DNA from 2 places in the Streptomyces sp. NPDC093544 genome. Region 1 is predicted to be linked to the other one. Evidence: riboswitches for the same ligand, from Rfam matches in the RefSeq annotation. Region 1 holds a riboswitch; the other holds the start of a gene.
What was found. A riboswitch is a leader RNA that binds a small molecule or an ion and turns the genes downstream of it on or off. The one in region 1 is predicted to bind cyclic di-AMP.
Positions count from the first base shown of each region.

Region 2: it holds a riboswitch for cyclic di-AMP, as region 1 does, so the genes downstream of both, AB0N66_RS33140 (M23 family metallopeptidase) here and AB0N66_RS21055 (NlpC/P60 family protein) in region 1, are expected to answer to the same signal.

Region 1 covers NZ_JBFBEA010000013.1:82,719-90,599, reverse strand. The annotation lists gene pcrA (DNA helicase PcrA) at 1-1,511, opposite strand, end outside; cyclic di-AMP (ydaO/yuaA leader) riboswitch at 1,974-2,145, shown strand; gene AB0N66_RS21055 (NlpC/P60 family protein) at 2,153-3,304, shown strand; gene AB0N66_RS21050 (tellurite resistance/C4-dicarboxylate transporter family protein) at 3,456-4,433, shown strand; gene AB0N66_RS21045 (hypothetical protein) at 4,411-4,764, opposite strand; gene AB0N66_RS21040 (NlpC/P60 family protein) at 5,167-6,234, shown strand; gene AB0N66_RS21035 (response regulator transcription factor) at 6,329-7,117, opposite strand; gene AB0N66_RS21030 (PspC domain-containing protein) at 7,114-7,881, opposite strand, start outside.
Region 2 covers NZ_JBFBEA010000026.1:112,511-120,391, forward strand. The annotation lists gene AB0N66_RS33120 (dihydrofolate reductase family protein) at 1-913, shown strand, start outside; gene AB0N66_RS33125 (alginate lyase family protein) at 1,145-2,356, shown strand; tRNA gene AB0N66_RS33130 (tRNA-Met) at 2,417-2,490, shown strand; gene AB0N66_RS33135 (PP2C family protein-serine/threonine phosphatase) at 2,803-3,918, shown strand; cyclic di-AMP (ydaO/yuaA leader) riboswitch at 4,226-4,383, shown strand; gene AB0N66_RS33140 (M23 family metallopeptidase) at 4,395-5,426, shown strand; gene AB0N66_RS33145 (aldo/keto reductase) at 5,580-6,524, shown strand; gene AB0N66_RS33150 (PrsW family intramembrane metalloprotease) at 6,543-7,881, opposite strand, start outside.

The sequences.
Region 1 (7,881 bases):
ATCGCCTCGGCACGGTCGCCGATGCCGCGCTTTGGGACGTTGAGAATCCGGCGCATCGGGACGGAGTCCTCCGGGTTGGACAGCACCCGCAGGTACGCAAGGACGTCCCGGACCTCCTTGCGTTCGTAGAAGCGGACGCCGCCGACGACCTTGTAGGGCAGGCCGACGCGGATGAAGACTTCTTCGAAGACACGGGACTGGGCGTTCGTACGGTAGAAGACCGCGACATCGCCCGCCTTGGCGTCGCCCGCGTCGGTGAGACGGTCTATCTCGTCGGCGACGAACTGGGCCTCGTCGTGCTCGGTGTCCGCGACGTAACCGGTGATGTTCGAACCCGCGCCGGCGTTCGTCCACAGGTTCTTGGGGCGGCGGGATTCGTTGCGCTCGATGACCGCGTTGGCCGCGCTGAGAATCGTCTGGGTGGAGCGGTAGTTCTGCTCCAGGAGGATCGTCGCCGCGTTCGGGTAGTCCTCCTCGAACTGGAGGATGTTGCGGATGGTCGCGCCGCGGAAGGCGTAGATCGACTGGTCGGCGTCGCCCACGACGCACAGCTCGGCGGGCGGCAGGTCGTGCGCGCTGGGCGGGACGTCCACGGGGTGCTCGGAGGTGCCGACGAGTTCGCGCACCAGGGCGTACTGCGCGTGGTTGGTGTCCTGGTACTCGTCCACGAGGACGTGCCGGAAGCGGCGGTGGTAGTGCTCGGCGACGTCCGGGAAGGCGCGGAGCAGGTTGACCGTCGTCATGATCAGGTCGTCGAAGTCGAGCGCGTTGGCCTCGCGCAGCCGCGACTGGTACATCGCGTAGGCCTGGGCGAGAGTCTTCTCGAAGCCGTCGGTGGCCTGGGCGGCGAAGTCCTCTTCGTCGATCAGCTCGTTCTTCAGGTTCGAGATCTTGGCGCTGAAGGACTTCGGCGGGAAGCGCTTCGGATCGAGGTCCAGGTCACGGCAGACCAGGGCCATGAGCCGCTTGCTGTCGGCGGCGTCGTAGATCGAGAACGACGACGTGAAGCCGAGCCTCTTGCTCTCGCGGCGCAGGATCCGTACGCACGCGCTGTGGAAGGTCATCACCCACATCGCGTTGGCGCGCGGGCCGACGAGGTGCTCGACGCGCTCCTTCATCTCGCCCGCGGCCTTGTTGGTGAAGGTGATCGCGAGGATCTGGCCGGGGTGGACCTGGCGCTCGCCCAGCAGATACGCGATCCGGTGCGTGAGCACGCGGGTCTTGCCGGAACCCGCGCCGGCCACGATGAGCAGGGGGGAGCCGGAGTGCGCCACGGCCGCCCGCTGGTTCTCGTTCAGCCCGTCCAGGAGCGCGGCCGCGTCCACGACGGGGCGCGGGGCGCCGTCGCGGTAGTACGCGTCCCGGCTCGGCGGCACGTCGAAGCGGCCGCCGAACAGGTCGTCCGGAAGCTGCTCCGCCGCCCCGTCCTCGGGCGGCGGCGGGGGTTCTTCCTCGTGAGCCCCCGAGGGCTTGAGGTCCGCCAGGAAGCTGTCATCAAAGAGGCTGCTCATCGCTCTCCGAGTCTAGGCGGCCCCACTGACACCCCGCCGCCACCCCGAAAATCTCGACCGGAACTCGTGACGATGCTCAGCGACCGAGGATCCTCGAGAGCCGGCCGCCCTCCACCCTTCGTGCCCCTCCAGCACCGCGCCACCCTTCGTATCCCTCCAGAACCGAGCCATCACAGTCAGCGACCGCCAGGCCAACCAGACCGAGACGTGCACCTTCCCGCCGTACGGGTCCGCGGAACCGCCCGCCGAGAACCGCAAACCTGCGGGTTCGTACGCCCTCACGTTGCCACTCCGCACAACTCGCCCCATATCCCTCCGAATTGACGACGATCAGCGAAGCACATGACTAAGGTCACGAAAACGTATCGGGCATTTCGAACATCAACCTTCACAGAAGCCGCACGAGTTGGCTAGCGTGCTGATCAGGCCACCCGACCCCCACCGGCGAACGTCGCCGGGCCGCGGTGGCCTCCGCCGAATTCGGTGCGCCCTCGTGGCAGCCGGAACCGGGGACCCACCGAACTTGGGGTGAATCGGTCCAACTGCCTTGTCGGGCATGGACCGTAGGGCAACCCTTCCGAACCACCCGCCCGAACCCGACAGCTAACCCGGTAGGCGGATGATGGAAGGAGTCGCCTCCCTTGGCGTCGCAACGCAAATGGTTCTCGGGTTCGCGCGTGGCGGGTACGGCCCCCGCTCTCGCCACAGCGGCCCTCACTTCGGTGGCCCTGCTCTCCCAGACGGCGAACGCCGCGCCTTCGGAAGAGTCCAAGCCGAGCCTCGAAGAGGTCGAGAAGAAGGTCGACGACCTCTACCGGCAGGCGGAGTCGGCCACCGACAAGTACAACGCGGCCAAGGAGAAGACCACCAAGCAGCGCAAGAAGGTCGACACCCTCCTCGACGACGTCGCCCAGCGCACCGAAAAGCTCAACACCGCGCGTGAGGAGCTCGGCGGGTACGCCGCGGCGCAGTACCGCACCGGGGCCGCCGCCCCCGACACCGCCTCCCTCCTGCTGGCCGACAACCCACAGGACTACTTCGACCAGACCCAGCTGATGAGCCGTCTTACCGACCGCCAGAAGGTGGCCGTCGACGACTACGTCACGGAGCAGGCCGCCGCCGCCGAGACGCGCACGGAGGCCTCCCAGAGCCTGGAGACGCTGACCACGTCGCAGAACGCCCTCCAGGCGTCCAAGACCGACGTCCAGCAGAAGCTCGCCAAGGCACGCGAGCTGCTCTCGCAGCTGACCGCGGACGAGAAGGCGCGGCTCGCCGCGATCGAGGAGGAGCAGCGCAAGGCGGCCGAGCGCAAGGCCGCGGAGCTGGCGCAGCAGCAGGCGGCCGCCGACGCCGCGGCACAGGCGGCCCAGGAGTCGTCGTCGAGCGCGACGACCGGCACCACCGGCTCGGCCACCACCGCCGACTCCGCGTACACGACGAAAGCGGCCAAGACCGTCGCGTTCGCCCGCGCACAGGTCGGCAAGCCGTACGTCTGGGGTGCCACCGGCCCCGGTTCGTACGACTGCTCGGGCCTCACCCAGGCCGCGTGGAAGGCCGCCGGCGTCACCCTCCCGCGCGTCACCTACGACCAGGTGACCGCCGGCACGACCGTCTCCCTCACCGACGCCCAGCCCGGCGACCTGGTCTTCTTCTACGGCGACGTCAGCCATGTCGGCCTCTACATAGGCAACGGCATGATGATCCACGCCCCGAAGCCGGGCGCGTACGTCCGCGAGGAGTCGATCTTCTACGACGGCGAGGCGGCCATCCACAGCGTGGTACGGCCCGCGTAACGCATCGCCCGCCCGACACCTTTCACGGGGCACGCACGCGTGGAGCACGTTTTCGTGCTCCACGCGTGCGTGCCCCACGTTTTAATCGCCTTAATCCCCACGCGCGCGTGCCCCACGGGCAACCCGCCCGAAGATCCTTAGCATCGGGCCCATGTCAGCCATCTCCCAGCTCCGCGCCTGGTGGGCCGAGCGGCCGCCCGCCGCCGGTGCCGCCGTCATGGCGACCGGCATCGTCTCGGTCGGGTTGCATCTGACCGGCTACGAGACGCTGTCCCGTGCCGCACTGGCCCTGGCGTCCGCCGCGTGGCTCGCGCTCGCCGCGGACTTCGCCGTACGGCTGGTACGGGATCGGACGCGCTGGGCGGCGGAGGCGAGCACGCCCCCCGGGCTCACCGCCGTCGCGGCGACCACGATCCTCGGCTTGCGGCTGTCCGCGCTGGGGTGGCAGGAGCTCGCCGAGGCCCTGCTGGCGCTGTCGGCCGTGCTGTGGCCGGTGCTGCTCTTCGTCGTCGTACGGCACTGGAGTCGTCGTATGCCGGGCGGGGTGTTCCTCGTGTGCGTGGCCACGCAGGGGCTCTCGGTGCTGGGTGCCACGCTCGCCGCGGCCGTGGGCGCGGACTGGCTCGCGCATGCCGCGCTGGTGCTGTTCTGGCTCGGGATCGTGCTCTACGGGGTGGCGTTCACGTACTTCGACATCAGGGAGGTGGTCAGGGGCGCCGGGGACCACTGGATCGCGGTCGGCGCGCTCGCCATCTCGGCGCTGGCCGGGGCCAGGCTCGTCGCGGCGCACAACGTCGACGCGTACCTGTGGAACGACGACGACAACGGCGTCCTGCGCGCCGTCACCACCGCTCTGCTCGTCCTCGGCCTCGCCTGGTACTGCGTCCTGGCCGTCGCGGAACTGGCCCGGCCGCGCCTTCGCTACGACGTGCGGCGCTGGGCGACCGTGTTCCCCATGGGGATGACGGCGGTGGCGGCCCTGGTGGTCTCGACCGCCCTGGACGTCACGTGGCTCGACGGGCTGGGAAAGGTGCTGCTGTGGATCGCGGTGGCCGGTTGGCTGGTGGTGGCGGCCGGAGCCGTCAGGTCCGCGGCACCGCGCGGAATCAGGTCCACAACACCGCGATGAAGATGTTCGCCGTCGTCAGCAGCCCGACGAGCCCGAAGAGCCCCTTCTCCACCTTCTCGTCGTCGCGCTTCACATAGACGAGCCCCAGGATCACGATCAGCAGCGCCAGCTTCACGCCGATCTTGATGTTGTTGACCGACTGATCGTCCGCCTGGTTGAGGCCGACCAGCACGACGCCCGTGACCAGCATGGTCAGCGCGCCATGCAGCATCGCGGGGACGAAACGGGCCGTGCCCCGGCCCATCGCCTTCATCTGGGTGAGGAAGCCACCGAGGAGCGAGGCGATGCCGATGATGTGCAGGCCGACGAAGAGATGGATGAGTACGTCCATGAGACCGGAGCCTATTCATGCACCCCGGTCCCTCTTGTCACCGGCCCACCCCCTGTAACCCATAGCACCGGCGCACGTCTGGTTGTCCCGGATTCGCCACATCGGTCATCACACCCTGTGAAGTCAGCGGCACCAGACCGGAATTACGGTCATTTGCGGTCATCAAGTGATCCAGTGGCGCCAATTGCATACATGGCGTTACCAAGCCCTCACGCTCAGGTTTAGCGTCCTCCACCAGGTGCCCGGCTCCCCATCGCCGCCCTGGCCAGGGGCGGCAACCGGACACCACCGCCGAGAAGGTCCGGCGGCGGCCCGCTCCCCCTGTGTGGGCCGCCGCCGGACGCGTAACCGCTGACCGCCGGGCTCCTGCTCCGGCGGCCGTACGGAAGGATGTGGGCCCTCGTGGCAGCGCACCGCAAGCCCAGGCAGCGCTCGCTCGGCGGAAGCAAGGTCCGCACAGCCGCCACGATCGCCCTCGCGGGCGCGGCGACGGCCACCGCCTTCGACGGGACAGGGTACGCCGAGCCCCAGCTGTCGACGGCGCAGGTGAAGGCCAAGGTCGACAAGTTGTACGAGGAGGCGGAGGTCGCCACCGAGAAGTACAACGGCGCCAAGGAGAAGGCCGGCAAGGCTGCGGAACGGCTGGACAAACTCCAGGACGAGGCGGCACGCAAGGAGGAACGCCTGAACTCGGCGCGCGACGCACTGGGTTCGATCGCCGCCTCGCAGTACCGCAGCGGCGGCCTCGACCCGGCGCTGCAACTCGCGCTCTCCGACGATCCCGGCCAGTACCTGGAAGGGGCCGCGTTCGCCGAACGGGCGGGCAGCAGGCAGGCGGCGGCCGTGGATCGCGTACGTCAACAGCTGCGGGAGATCGCCCAGTTGCGCGGGGCAGCGCATGTCGAGCTGACCTCGCTCAAGTCGCGGCAGGCGGAGCTGAAGCGGCACAAGAAGACGGTCAACGGAAAGCTGGATGCGGCGCGGCAGCTGCTGAGTCGACTCAGCGACGAAGAGCGCGCGCAGGCCGAGGGCACCGGCGACTCAGGCGACCGCGCCTCACGCTCCTCGACGCGGGACCTGACCGACCCGGCAGCCCAGGCCGGTTCCGTCGCCGCCCCCAACTCCCGTGCGGCAGCCGCCGTCTCGTACGCCTACGGGAAGCTCGGCAGCCCCTACGTCTGGGGTGCCACCGGGCCCGACGCCTTCGACTGCTCCGGCCTCTCCCAGGCCGCGTACCGCGCCGCGGGCATCGCGCTTCCCCGTACGACCTATTCCCAGATCAACGCCGGCCGCCGCGTCTCCCGCTCCGAACTTCTCCCGGGCGACCTGGTGTTCTTCTACTCGGGCATCAGCCATGTGGGCATCTACGTGGGCAACGGCCAGATGATCCACGCCCCCAACCCGAGCGTGCCGGTGCGACTGGCTCCGATCGACCAGATGCCGTTCGCCGGGGCTGCCCGGGTGGTGTGAGGGCGACCGCGCACCGGACGCCGTACGGCCCCCGCGAACCGTCGTCCGCCTCGTCGACTCACTCACTCACTCACTCACTCACTCACTCACTCACTCACACCAGACGTCGCGCCGTGGCCCACCGGGTCAGCTCGTGCCGGTTGGAGAGCTGCAACTTCCGCAGTACGGCCGAGACATGGGACTCGACCGTCTTGACGGAGATGAACAGCTGCTTGGCGATTTCCTTGTAGGCGTAGCCGCGGGCGATGAGGCGGAGGACCTCTCGCTCGCGCTGGGTGAGACGGTCGAGGTCCTCGTCGACGGGCGGGGCGTCGGTCGAGGCGAACGCGTCGAGGACGAACCCCGCCAGGCGTGGCGAGAAGACCGCGTCGCCGTCCTGGACGCGGAAGATGGAGTCCACGAGGTCCGCACCGGTGATCGTCTTGGTGACATAGCCCCGGGCGCCGCCGCGGATCACACCGATGACGTCCTCCGCGGCGTCCGACACGGACAGTGCGAGGAAGCGGACCGGCTGCTCGGCGTCACCCATCAACGGGGCGCAACGACGGAGCACTTCGACACCGCCGCCGCCCGGCAGGTGAACGTCGAGCAGAACGACCTCGGGCCGCGTGGCCGTGATGACCGTGACCGCCTGGTCGACGTCAGCGGCCTCGCCGACCACCTCGACGCCGGTCCGCTCGGTCTGCCCGATCTCGGCCTGAACTCCCGTACGGAACATGCGGTGGTCGTCGACGAGCACGACCCGCGCATGACGCCCGCCTCCGGCACCGACAGCGGCCGACCCGGCCACGTTCGCGGCCTCTCCGGATGCGGCGGCAGCCGAAGGGGTCTCCTCGCCGCCGGCAGAACTGCCGGACTCCACAGGCCCATTCGTGTCACTCATGACGTCCTCTCCGCCCTCTCCATCTCCAGCTCGACCTCCGTGCCGCCGTCCGGCACCGCGCGCAGCCGCGCCGTACCGCCGTTGCGCTCCATGCGGCCGATGATCGATTCTCTGACGCCCATGCGGTCGGCGGGTATCGCGTCGAAGTCGAAGCCGGGGCCGCGGTCGCGGACGGACACGAACACCGTGGTGCCCTCGACTTCGGCGAAGACCTGTACCGCGCCGCCCTCGCCACCGTACTTGGCCGCGTTCACCATCGCTTCCCGCGCGGCCTGCATCTGCGCGGAAATACCGTCGTCGAGGGGGCAGTCGCCGACGACCACGACCTCGATGGGGACGCCGTGCTTGTCCTCGACCTCCGCGGCGTTGCGCCGGACCGCCTCGGCGAGGGTGTCAGGCTCCTCGGCCTCGTCCTTTCCCGTGCCCTCCGGTTTGTAGAGCCAGGTGCGCAGGTCGCGCTCCTGGGCGCGGGCCAGGCGCCGTACCTCGTTCCCATTGTCCGCGTTGCGCTGGATCAGGGTCAGGGTGTGCAGCACCGAGTCATGGACATGGGCGGCGACTTCGGCCCGCTCCTGGGCGCGGATACGCATCAGGCGCTCCTCGGAGAGGTCCTGTGTCATGCGTACGAGATAGGGGCCGGCCAACAGCGCTATACCGACCAGAACCGCGAGTGCGGCCTGGAGGACGGAGCCGAGGTGGGCAGCCGAGCCCTGGAGGACGAATATTCCGGATACCCCGGTGGTGACCAGCAGGACACCAGCAGC
Region 2 (7,881 bases), on a different contig from region 1:
GGGGCGCTCCGAGTACCCGTTGAAGGTCACGGTCAGCGGGTCCGGTGACCTCGATCCCGCCGCGCGGTTCTGGCGCACCGGCGGCGAGAAGGTCGTCTACACGACGGACAAGGGCGCCGAGCGGCTGCGCGGGCTGGGGCTGGGTCCGGACACCGACGTCGTCCCGGTCGGTCCCGACCTGGACTGGCGGGCCGTTCTCGCGCACCTTCATGACGTACGAGGTGTGCGGCGCCTCATGGTCGAGGGCGGCGGCCGGGTGCACACGCAGTTGGTACGGGAGGGGCTCGCGGACGAGATCCAGCTCGCCGTCGCGCCGCTGTTCGTCGGGGAGACGGACGCGCCCCGGCTCTTCGGGCCAGGCCCGTATCCCCCCGGGCGGATGCGGATGGTGGAGACGCGGGCCGTCGGGGACGTCGTACTCATCCGGTACGTCCCTGCCGCGCCCGGAGCCGGTGGGCTCGCCTCCGCCGCCGACCGGCATTGGCTGGGGGTTGCCTGCGAGCTGGCGGCGTTGTGTCCGGCGTCGGAGAGCGCGTTCAGTGTGGGGGCGGTTGTGGTGGCGGCGGATGGGACCGAGCTGGCGCGCGGGTACTCCCGGGAGGGGGGCGACTCCGTTGTGCACGCAGAGGAGGCTGCGCTCGCCAAGGTCGATCCTGGGGATCCGCGGCTCTCGTCCGCGACGGTGTACAGCAGTCTTGAGCCGTGTGCTCGGCGGGCGTCGCGGCCTGTGCCGTGTGCGCGGCTCATTCTTGATGCCGGGGTGCGGCGGGTTGTCACCGCTTGGCGGGAGCCGGACACGTTCGTGGCGGGGGCCGACGGGAACGGGGCTCTGGTGGCTGCGGGGGCCGATGTCGTCGTGCTTCCGGAGTACGAGGAGCTTGCCGTGGCGCCCAATCGGCATCTGCTGGGGTAGCTCGCGGCGGGGGGTGGGGTCGGGGTTTTTCGCCCCCCTCCGCCCCTTCCCGTCCCGTTCCTGGGGGCTGCCGCCCCCAGACCCCCGCATCGCGCTGAACGCGCTCGTCCTCAAACGCCGGACGGGCTAATGGATCTCAGGCGGCCTAAGAGATCCTGCGCCCCCTCCCCCCACACGTAAGGCTGCTCCTGAGCCGGCACAGAGGACATGAGGACAGAGGTGGGAGCAGCGATGGGTTCAGTGGTGCGGCGGGTGACGGCGGTGCTGTTGGTGCCACTGTTGGTGGGGCTGGTGGCGTCGTGCGGGATGTCGTCGCAGGGGCGGACGGTGCGGGCGCGGGCCAAGGACGCGGCGTTCGAGCACCCCGGGGTGCTCGTCAGCAAGGACCAGCTGACCGCCGTACGCAAGCACGTGAACGCCGGGGAGCAGCCGTGGCTGCAGGCGTTCCTGGACATGCGGGACAGCAAGTACGGGTCGTACAAGTACGAGGAGAAGCCGTACGCCACCGTCGAGTGCCCACCCGGCACCCGGGCCGGGCACGGCTGCGTAGAGGAGCGCGAGGACGCGATCGCGGCGTACACGCAGGCGTTGCTGTGGAGCATCACGGGCAAGCAGGAGCATGCCGACAAGGCGGTTCAGATCATGGACGCCTGGTCGGGGAAGGTGCAGAAGCACACAGAGGGGAACGCCGGCCTGCAGACCGCGTGGGCCGGGTCCACCTGGGCGCGGGCCGGGGAGATCGTGCGGCACACCGGAGCCACCTGGCCGGCGGCGAGCGTCGCGCGGTTCCAGGGCATGCTGCGGACCGCCTACCTCCCCGAAGTCAGCAGGAAGGTCCCGGACTTCAACGGGAACTGGGACCTCGTCATGACCGACGCCGCCATCGGGATCGCTGTGTTCCTCGATGACCACAAGGCGTTCGACGACGCCGTCGAGCGGTTCCGGCAGCGTGTTCCCGCGTACTTCTATCTCGCGAAGGACGGGAAGGTGCCGCTGACGCCCGTCGGCAGCACCGTCGACACCCCGCAGAAGCTGACCACGTACTGGTTCGGGCAGCAGCGGTACACGGACGGGGTCTCGCAGGAGACCTGCCGCAACTTCAAGCACGTCGGGTACTCGCTCGCCGCCACCGCGCACATCGCCGAGACCGCCTGGCACCAGGGCCTCGATCTCTACCTCGACGTCAAGGACCGGCTGAAGGCCGCGCTCGACTTCCACTCCAGGTACCAGATGGGGGAGACGGCGCCCGCGTGGCTGTGCGGCGGGCGGGTCGACCGGAACATGGGGCCCGACCTGGAGGTCGCGCTCAACCACCTGGAGGACCGGCTCGACGTCCATGTCCCGGCCGCCCACCGGCTGGCCGAGCAGACGCGGCCGGCCGGCACGGACGATCTCTTCGTGTCCTGGGAGACGCTCACACACGCCGGGAATCCGGCCGCCTGAGGGGCGGTATCAACGCTGGTCCTGGGGGTCCCGCTGATGGCGTATAGTTGGTTTTAACGGCGCGGGGTGGAGCAGCTCGGTAGCTCGCTGGGCTCATAACCCAGAGGTCGCAGGTTCAAATCCTGTCCCCGCTACTCAAGGCCAAGGGCCGGAACTCGGATTCACGAGTTCCGGCCCTTGGTGTTTCCCGGGACACAAGCACGTCCCTCGGTCGGCCCACCCCGGTCGCCCCCCGACCCCGCTCCGGGAAATCTGGACGGGTGGGGCAGCAAGCAGGTGACCCAGGTGACCAGCGGGCGGGGGATCCGCACGACCCGCACGACTCGCGCAACCGGTCCGGCGACCGGTCCGGCGACCGGCGTGGCGATCCGTACGACGGCGCGCCCGACCCCCCGTACGACCGGTCCGGCGGACGGTTGCCGGAAGACCCCGTGCCCGATCCCGGGCTGGGGGACGCGGTGCCGCCCGGACCGGGATCAGGAGCGGGCCGGCTGAGGGTCTCGTACACCCGCAGGTTCGTCCGGGTGCTCCCCGCGCTGCTCATCGTCGCCGGGTCCCTCTACGAGTACCTCACGCCGAGGGACTTCACCGGCGGCCCCCTTCTCACGGCTGCCCCGCTCGTGGCGGCGCCTCTGTACGCGCTGCGCGGCACCGTACTCACCGGCGTAGTGGCCGTCGTCGCGTTGGTCGCGATCCACATCAGGCTCGACGTCGCCCTGCAGGCCGAGGGGGTCACCGAAGTGATCACGGTGGCGACGGCCGCCGTCCTGGCCGCCGTCATCAACGTCGTCGTCCGGCGCGGCGACGCGCGGCTCGCCTCCGTCCGCGAGATCGCCGAGGCCGCCCAGCGCGCCGTACTGCCGCAGCCCGAGGAGCGGATCGACGGACTCGACGTCGCGGCGCGGTACGAGGCGGCGCAGGAGGACGCGTTCATCGGCGGTGACCTGTACGCGGTGCAGGACTCCCCGTGCGGCGTACGGCTGGTCGTGGGCGACGTACGCGGCAAGGGCATGGGCGCGGTGGCCGCCGTCGCCGTCGTCATCGGGGCGTTCCGGGAGGCGGCCGAGCAGGAGGCGACGCTGGAGGCGGTCGCGGGACGCCTGGAGCGGGCCCTGGCGCGCGAGGGCACCCGGCGCGACGGCCTCGACGCCTTCGAGGGGTTCACCACGGCAGTACTGGCGGAGATCCCGCACGGCGAGGAGGTCGTACGGATCGTCAACCGCGGCCATCCTCCACCGCTGCTCCTGTGCGCGGACGGCACCCTCAGCACGCTCGACGCCGGGGAACCCGCACTGCCGCTCGGAATGGGCGAGTTGGGCATGTGGCCCGACCGTGCGCAGGAGACGGACTTCCCGCGGGGGGCCACGCTGCTCCTCTATACGGACGGGCTGTCCGAGGCCCGCGACGAACGCGGGCGCTTCTACGATCCCGCGGCGGCCCTCGCCGGACGGACTTTCCCCGCGCCCGAGGCGCTGCTGGCCACCCTCGCCGAGGAGGTCCGCCGGCACTCGGGCGGCGGCATGACGGACGACATGGCGCTGCTTGCCGTACGGCGTCCGTGAAGGGCGGCGCGTCCGTGACGGGTCCCGCCGTGAAGAGTCCTGCCGCGAAAGGTCCGTCTGTGAAAGGGCCTTGACCCCTGTTGTCACCAGGGGTGATCGGATGGCGCCCCTCCGCATAACATCTGATGCGCCGTCAGAATCATGTCACTGGCAAGGTGTGGTCAACTCGCCCGTTTTACGCCGCTGATGACCCGAAAGTCCTGGCCGGAAGCGTTAAAGATCAGTCAGAACGGCTTGGAATCCAGTGCCCGCGTCTATTAACGTTCGATAACGCAGCGGTCGTCCCAGCCGTCACAAGAGTCGGCTCCGTGCGCACGCGCCGAATCCCGCAAGGGAACCGGGGAACCACCAACTTGGGGTGAATCGAGCGTCTTCCGCGGTGGGAACACCAGCGGTTGACGCGCGTAGGAGACCTTCCTGCTCCGAACCCGTCAGCTAACCCGGTAGGCGAGAAGGAAGGAAAGGAGCACGCCCACGTGGCGTCCAACCCGCCTGCCCAGGCACCCTCGTACCCGCCGAGCCAAACGCACACCTTCGGTTACGGCATGGACGACGAGGGCCCCCGGGAGGAGTGGAACCCCACCGAGGATTCCCTCCGTCCCATCCGCGGCCGGCACCGCGTCTCCAAGCAACGCGGAGGCGGCGGACTCGCACGCAGCTCCACCGTTCTGGGCGTCGGCGTCATAGCCGCCGTCGGCGCGGGCGGCATGGCCACCGCGGCGCCCGGCAAGCCGCCGGTGTCGATCTCGGTGCCCGACCTGCCGTCCGTGGGCTCGATCCTCTCGGACGACAGCTCCGCCGACGAGCCCGCGGGTTCCACCACCCCGCTCACCAGCGCCGGTCTGACGACCGCCGACACCGAGCAGGGCGCCACGGACGCGGGCGAGGTCCTGCGTTCGCGCATCATGCAGCAGGCCGAGGTCCAGAAGGACCAGGCCGACACCGCGGCCCAGCAGGCCGCCCAGACCGCCGCCGTGAAGAAGGCCGCCGACGCCGCCGCCGCGGAGCAGAAGGCGGCCGAGGCCAAGGAAACCGCCGCGAAGAAGAAGGCGGAGGAGGAGGCCGCGGCCAAGGCCGAGGCCGAGCGCCTCGCCGAGCTCGCCAAGAGCTACACGCTGCCGACCTCCTCGTACACCATCACCTCGACCTTCGGTCAGGCCGGCGCGCTGTGGTCCTCCGGCTACCACACCGGTCTCGACTTCGCCGCTCCCACCGGCACCCTGATCAAGGCGGTCCACAGCGGCACCGTCACGGAGGCCGGCTGGGCCGGGTCGTACGGCTACCGCACGATCCTCACCCTCGACGACGGCACGGAGCTGTGGTTCTGCCACCAGTCGTCGATCAGCGTCAGCGTGGGGCAGAAGGTCGCCACGGGTGATGTCATCGGGCGCGTGGGTGCGACGGGCAATGTCACCGGGGCGCATCTGCACCTGGAGGTTCACCCGGACGGCGCCGAGACCGGGATCGACCCGATGGCGTGGCTGCAGAGCAAGGGGCTCAATCCCTGACATGGGGCTCAACCCCTGACCTGTACGTCTCCTGCCGCGTACGTACGTTGTTCCCTGATCCCCGGCGGTTCTGACGGCACCCCCCCCGACGTCAGAGCTGCCGGTCAGGTATGTGTGGAATACAGTCATCCGCTGGCGGCGTTGAATTCAGTCATGACTTCTCTTCGCAAGCTTGGTTCGTCCGACCTCGAGGTCTTCCCGCTCGCCCTCGGCGGCAATGTCTGGGGCTGGACCGCCGACGAGGCCCAGTCCTTCGCCGTGCTCGACGCGTACGCGGCCGCCGGCGGGAACTTCCTCGACACCGCCGACTCGTACTCGGCGTGGATCGAGGGCAACAAGGGCGGCGAGTCCGAGACCATCATCGGCAAGTGGGTCAAGGCGCGCGGCAACCGCTCGGACATCGTGATCGCCACCAAGGTCAGCCAGCACCCCGACTACCAGGGGCTGTCCGCCGGCAACATCAAGGCCGCGGCCGACGCCTCCCTGCGCCGCCTGGACACCGACTACATCGACCTGTACTTCACGCACTTCGACAAGCCCGAGGTGCCGGTCGAGGAGATCATCGGCGCGCTCGACGAGCTGGTGAGGGCCGGCAAGGTGCTCAACATCGCGGCGTCCAACATCTCGCCCGAGCGGCTCCAGGAGTCCCTGGACCTCTCCGACCGCGAGGGCCTCGCCCGCTACGTCGCCCTCCAGCCGCCGTACAACCTGGTCTCGCGCGACACCTACGAGGGTCCGCTCCGCGACATCGCCTCCCGCTCGGGCCTGGCGGCCGTCCCGTACTTCGGCCTCGCGTCCGGCTTCCTCACCGGCAAGTACCGCCCGGGTACGACGGTCGACTCCCCGCGTGCGGAGGGCGCGGCCAAGCACCTGGAGACCGAGCGCGGCCTGCGCGTGCTCGCCGCCCTCGACGAGGTCGCCCAGGCCCACGAGGTCCCGGTCGCCACGGTCGCCCTGGCCTGGCTCGCCGCCCAGCCGACGGTCGCGGCGCCGATCGCCTCCGCGCGGAATGTCGAGCAGCTTCCGGCCCTGCTGGGAGTGGCGGACCTCGTCCTCACGGACGCGGAGCTGGGCAAGCTGACGGAGGCGTCGGCGTAACCGCCGGCTGATGACGTACTACGAGCGGTACGGGTTGTACGCGGGGTAGGGCGTCGCGGCTCCGTAGGGCTGCCAGTAGGGCTCGCTGTGCGTGTGCCCGTACGCGGGCCAGGGCGGCGGTACCGGGACCACCGGAACCGGAGCCGTCGCCCGTGCCGCGTACGCCAGGGCCGGGCGGGCGACATCGCGGCGGCGCCACAGCTCGTGGAGCAACTCCCGCTCCCGTACGACGAAGTCGGCGCCCGCGCGGCCGTCGCGCCCCCGGTGTCGCAGGAACGCCAGCGAGGTCGCGTACGCCTCGTACTCGGCGACGGAGCGGGCGGCGGGCTTGCCGAGGTGGCGGGCGGCGTACTTGCGGGCGATCCGGCGGGCCTGCATGGAGCCGAGCACGTACGGCTCGGGCCCGGACAGCCAGCCGGCGGCCGCGTACGCGGGCAGCTCCGCACGCACGGTGCGCAGTTCCCGCTGCCGGGTCCAGATGACCAGCCCGGTCAGCAGCGCGAACGCGGGCACCATGAACGTGGCGTACACCGCGAAGAACCCGAAATCCCCGAAGCTCGACGAGCCGTTCCACATGGCGTGCATGCCCATGGCGAGCAGGAGCCCGGCGAGGGGCAGCAGGACGCGGCGCACATGGTGGCGTTCGGCGGACAGGGCCGCGACACCGAAGCCGATGCCGGTCAGGACCGTGAACAGCGGGTGCGCGAAGGGTGACATCACCACGCGGACGAAGAAGGTGGCGGCGGTGACCGACATGAGCCCGCGGTCGCCGCTGAGCTGGTCGGTGCCGAAGGCGGTGCCGAGGTAGAGGATGTTCTCCGTGAAGGCGAAGCCGGTGGCGGTGACCCCGGCTATGACGACCCCGTCGACGATCCCGGTGAAGTCACGCTTGCGGAAGAGGAAGACCAGCAGTACGGCTGCCGCCTTCGCCGACTCCTCCACGATGGGCGCTATGACGGTCGCGCCGAGGGTGTCGGCGTTGGTCGGGTCGGCGGTGGTGGTCGCTATCCATCTCGTCGCGAAACTGTTGGCGACGATCGCTATGAGCGCGGCCGCGCACGCGCCCCAGGCGAAGGCGAAGAGCAGGTTCCGCCAGGGACCCGGATCGACGCGGTCCAGCCAGCGGAACGCGGCGACGAGGAGCGGGACGGGGAGCACGGCGAGACCGAGGCCGACCAGGAAGCCCTCCGTGCCGGTCTGCTGGCGGACGAGGGCCAGGATCACCAGCCCGGATATCGCGAGCAGGGTGACCAGCGTGCCGTAGCGCACCCACTTTCTCTGCCACCAGTGCGCAGGCCGCCGCGGGGCACCCTCGGCGGGGCCGGTGGGGTGCGTCGGGTACGGAGGGCTGGTGGCC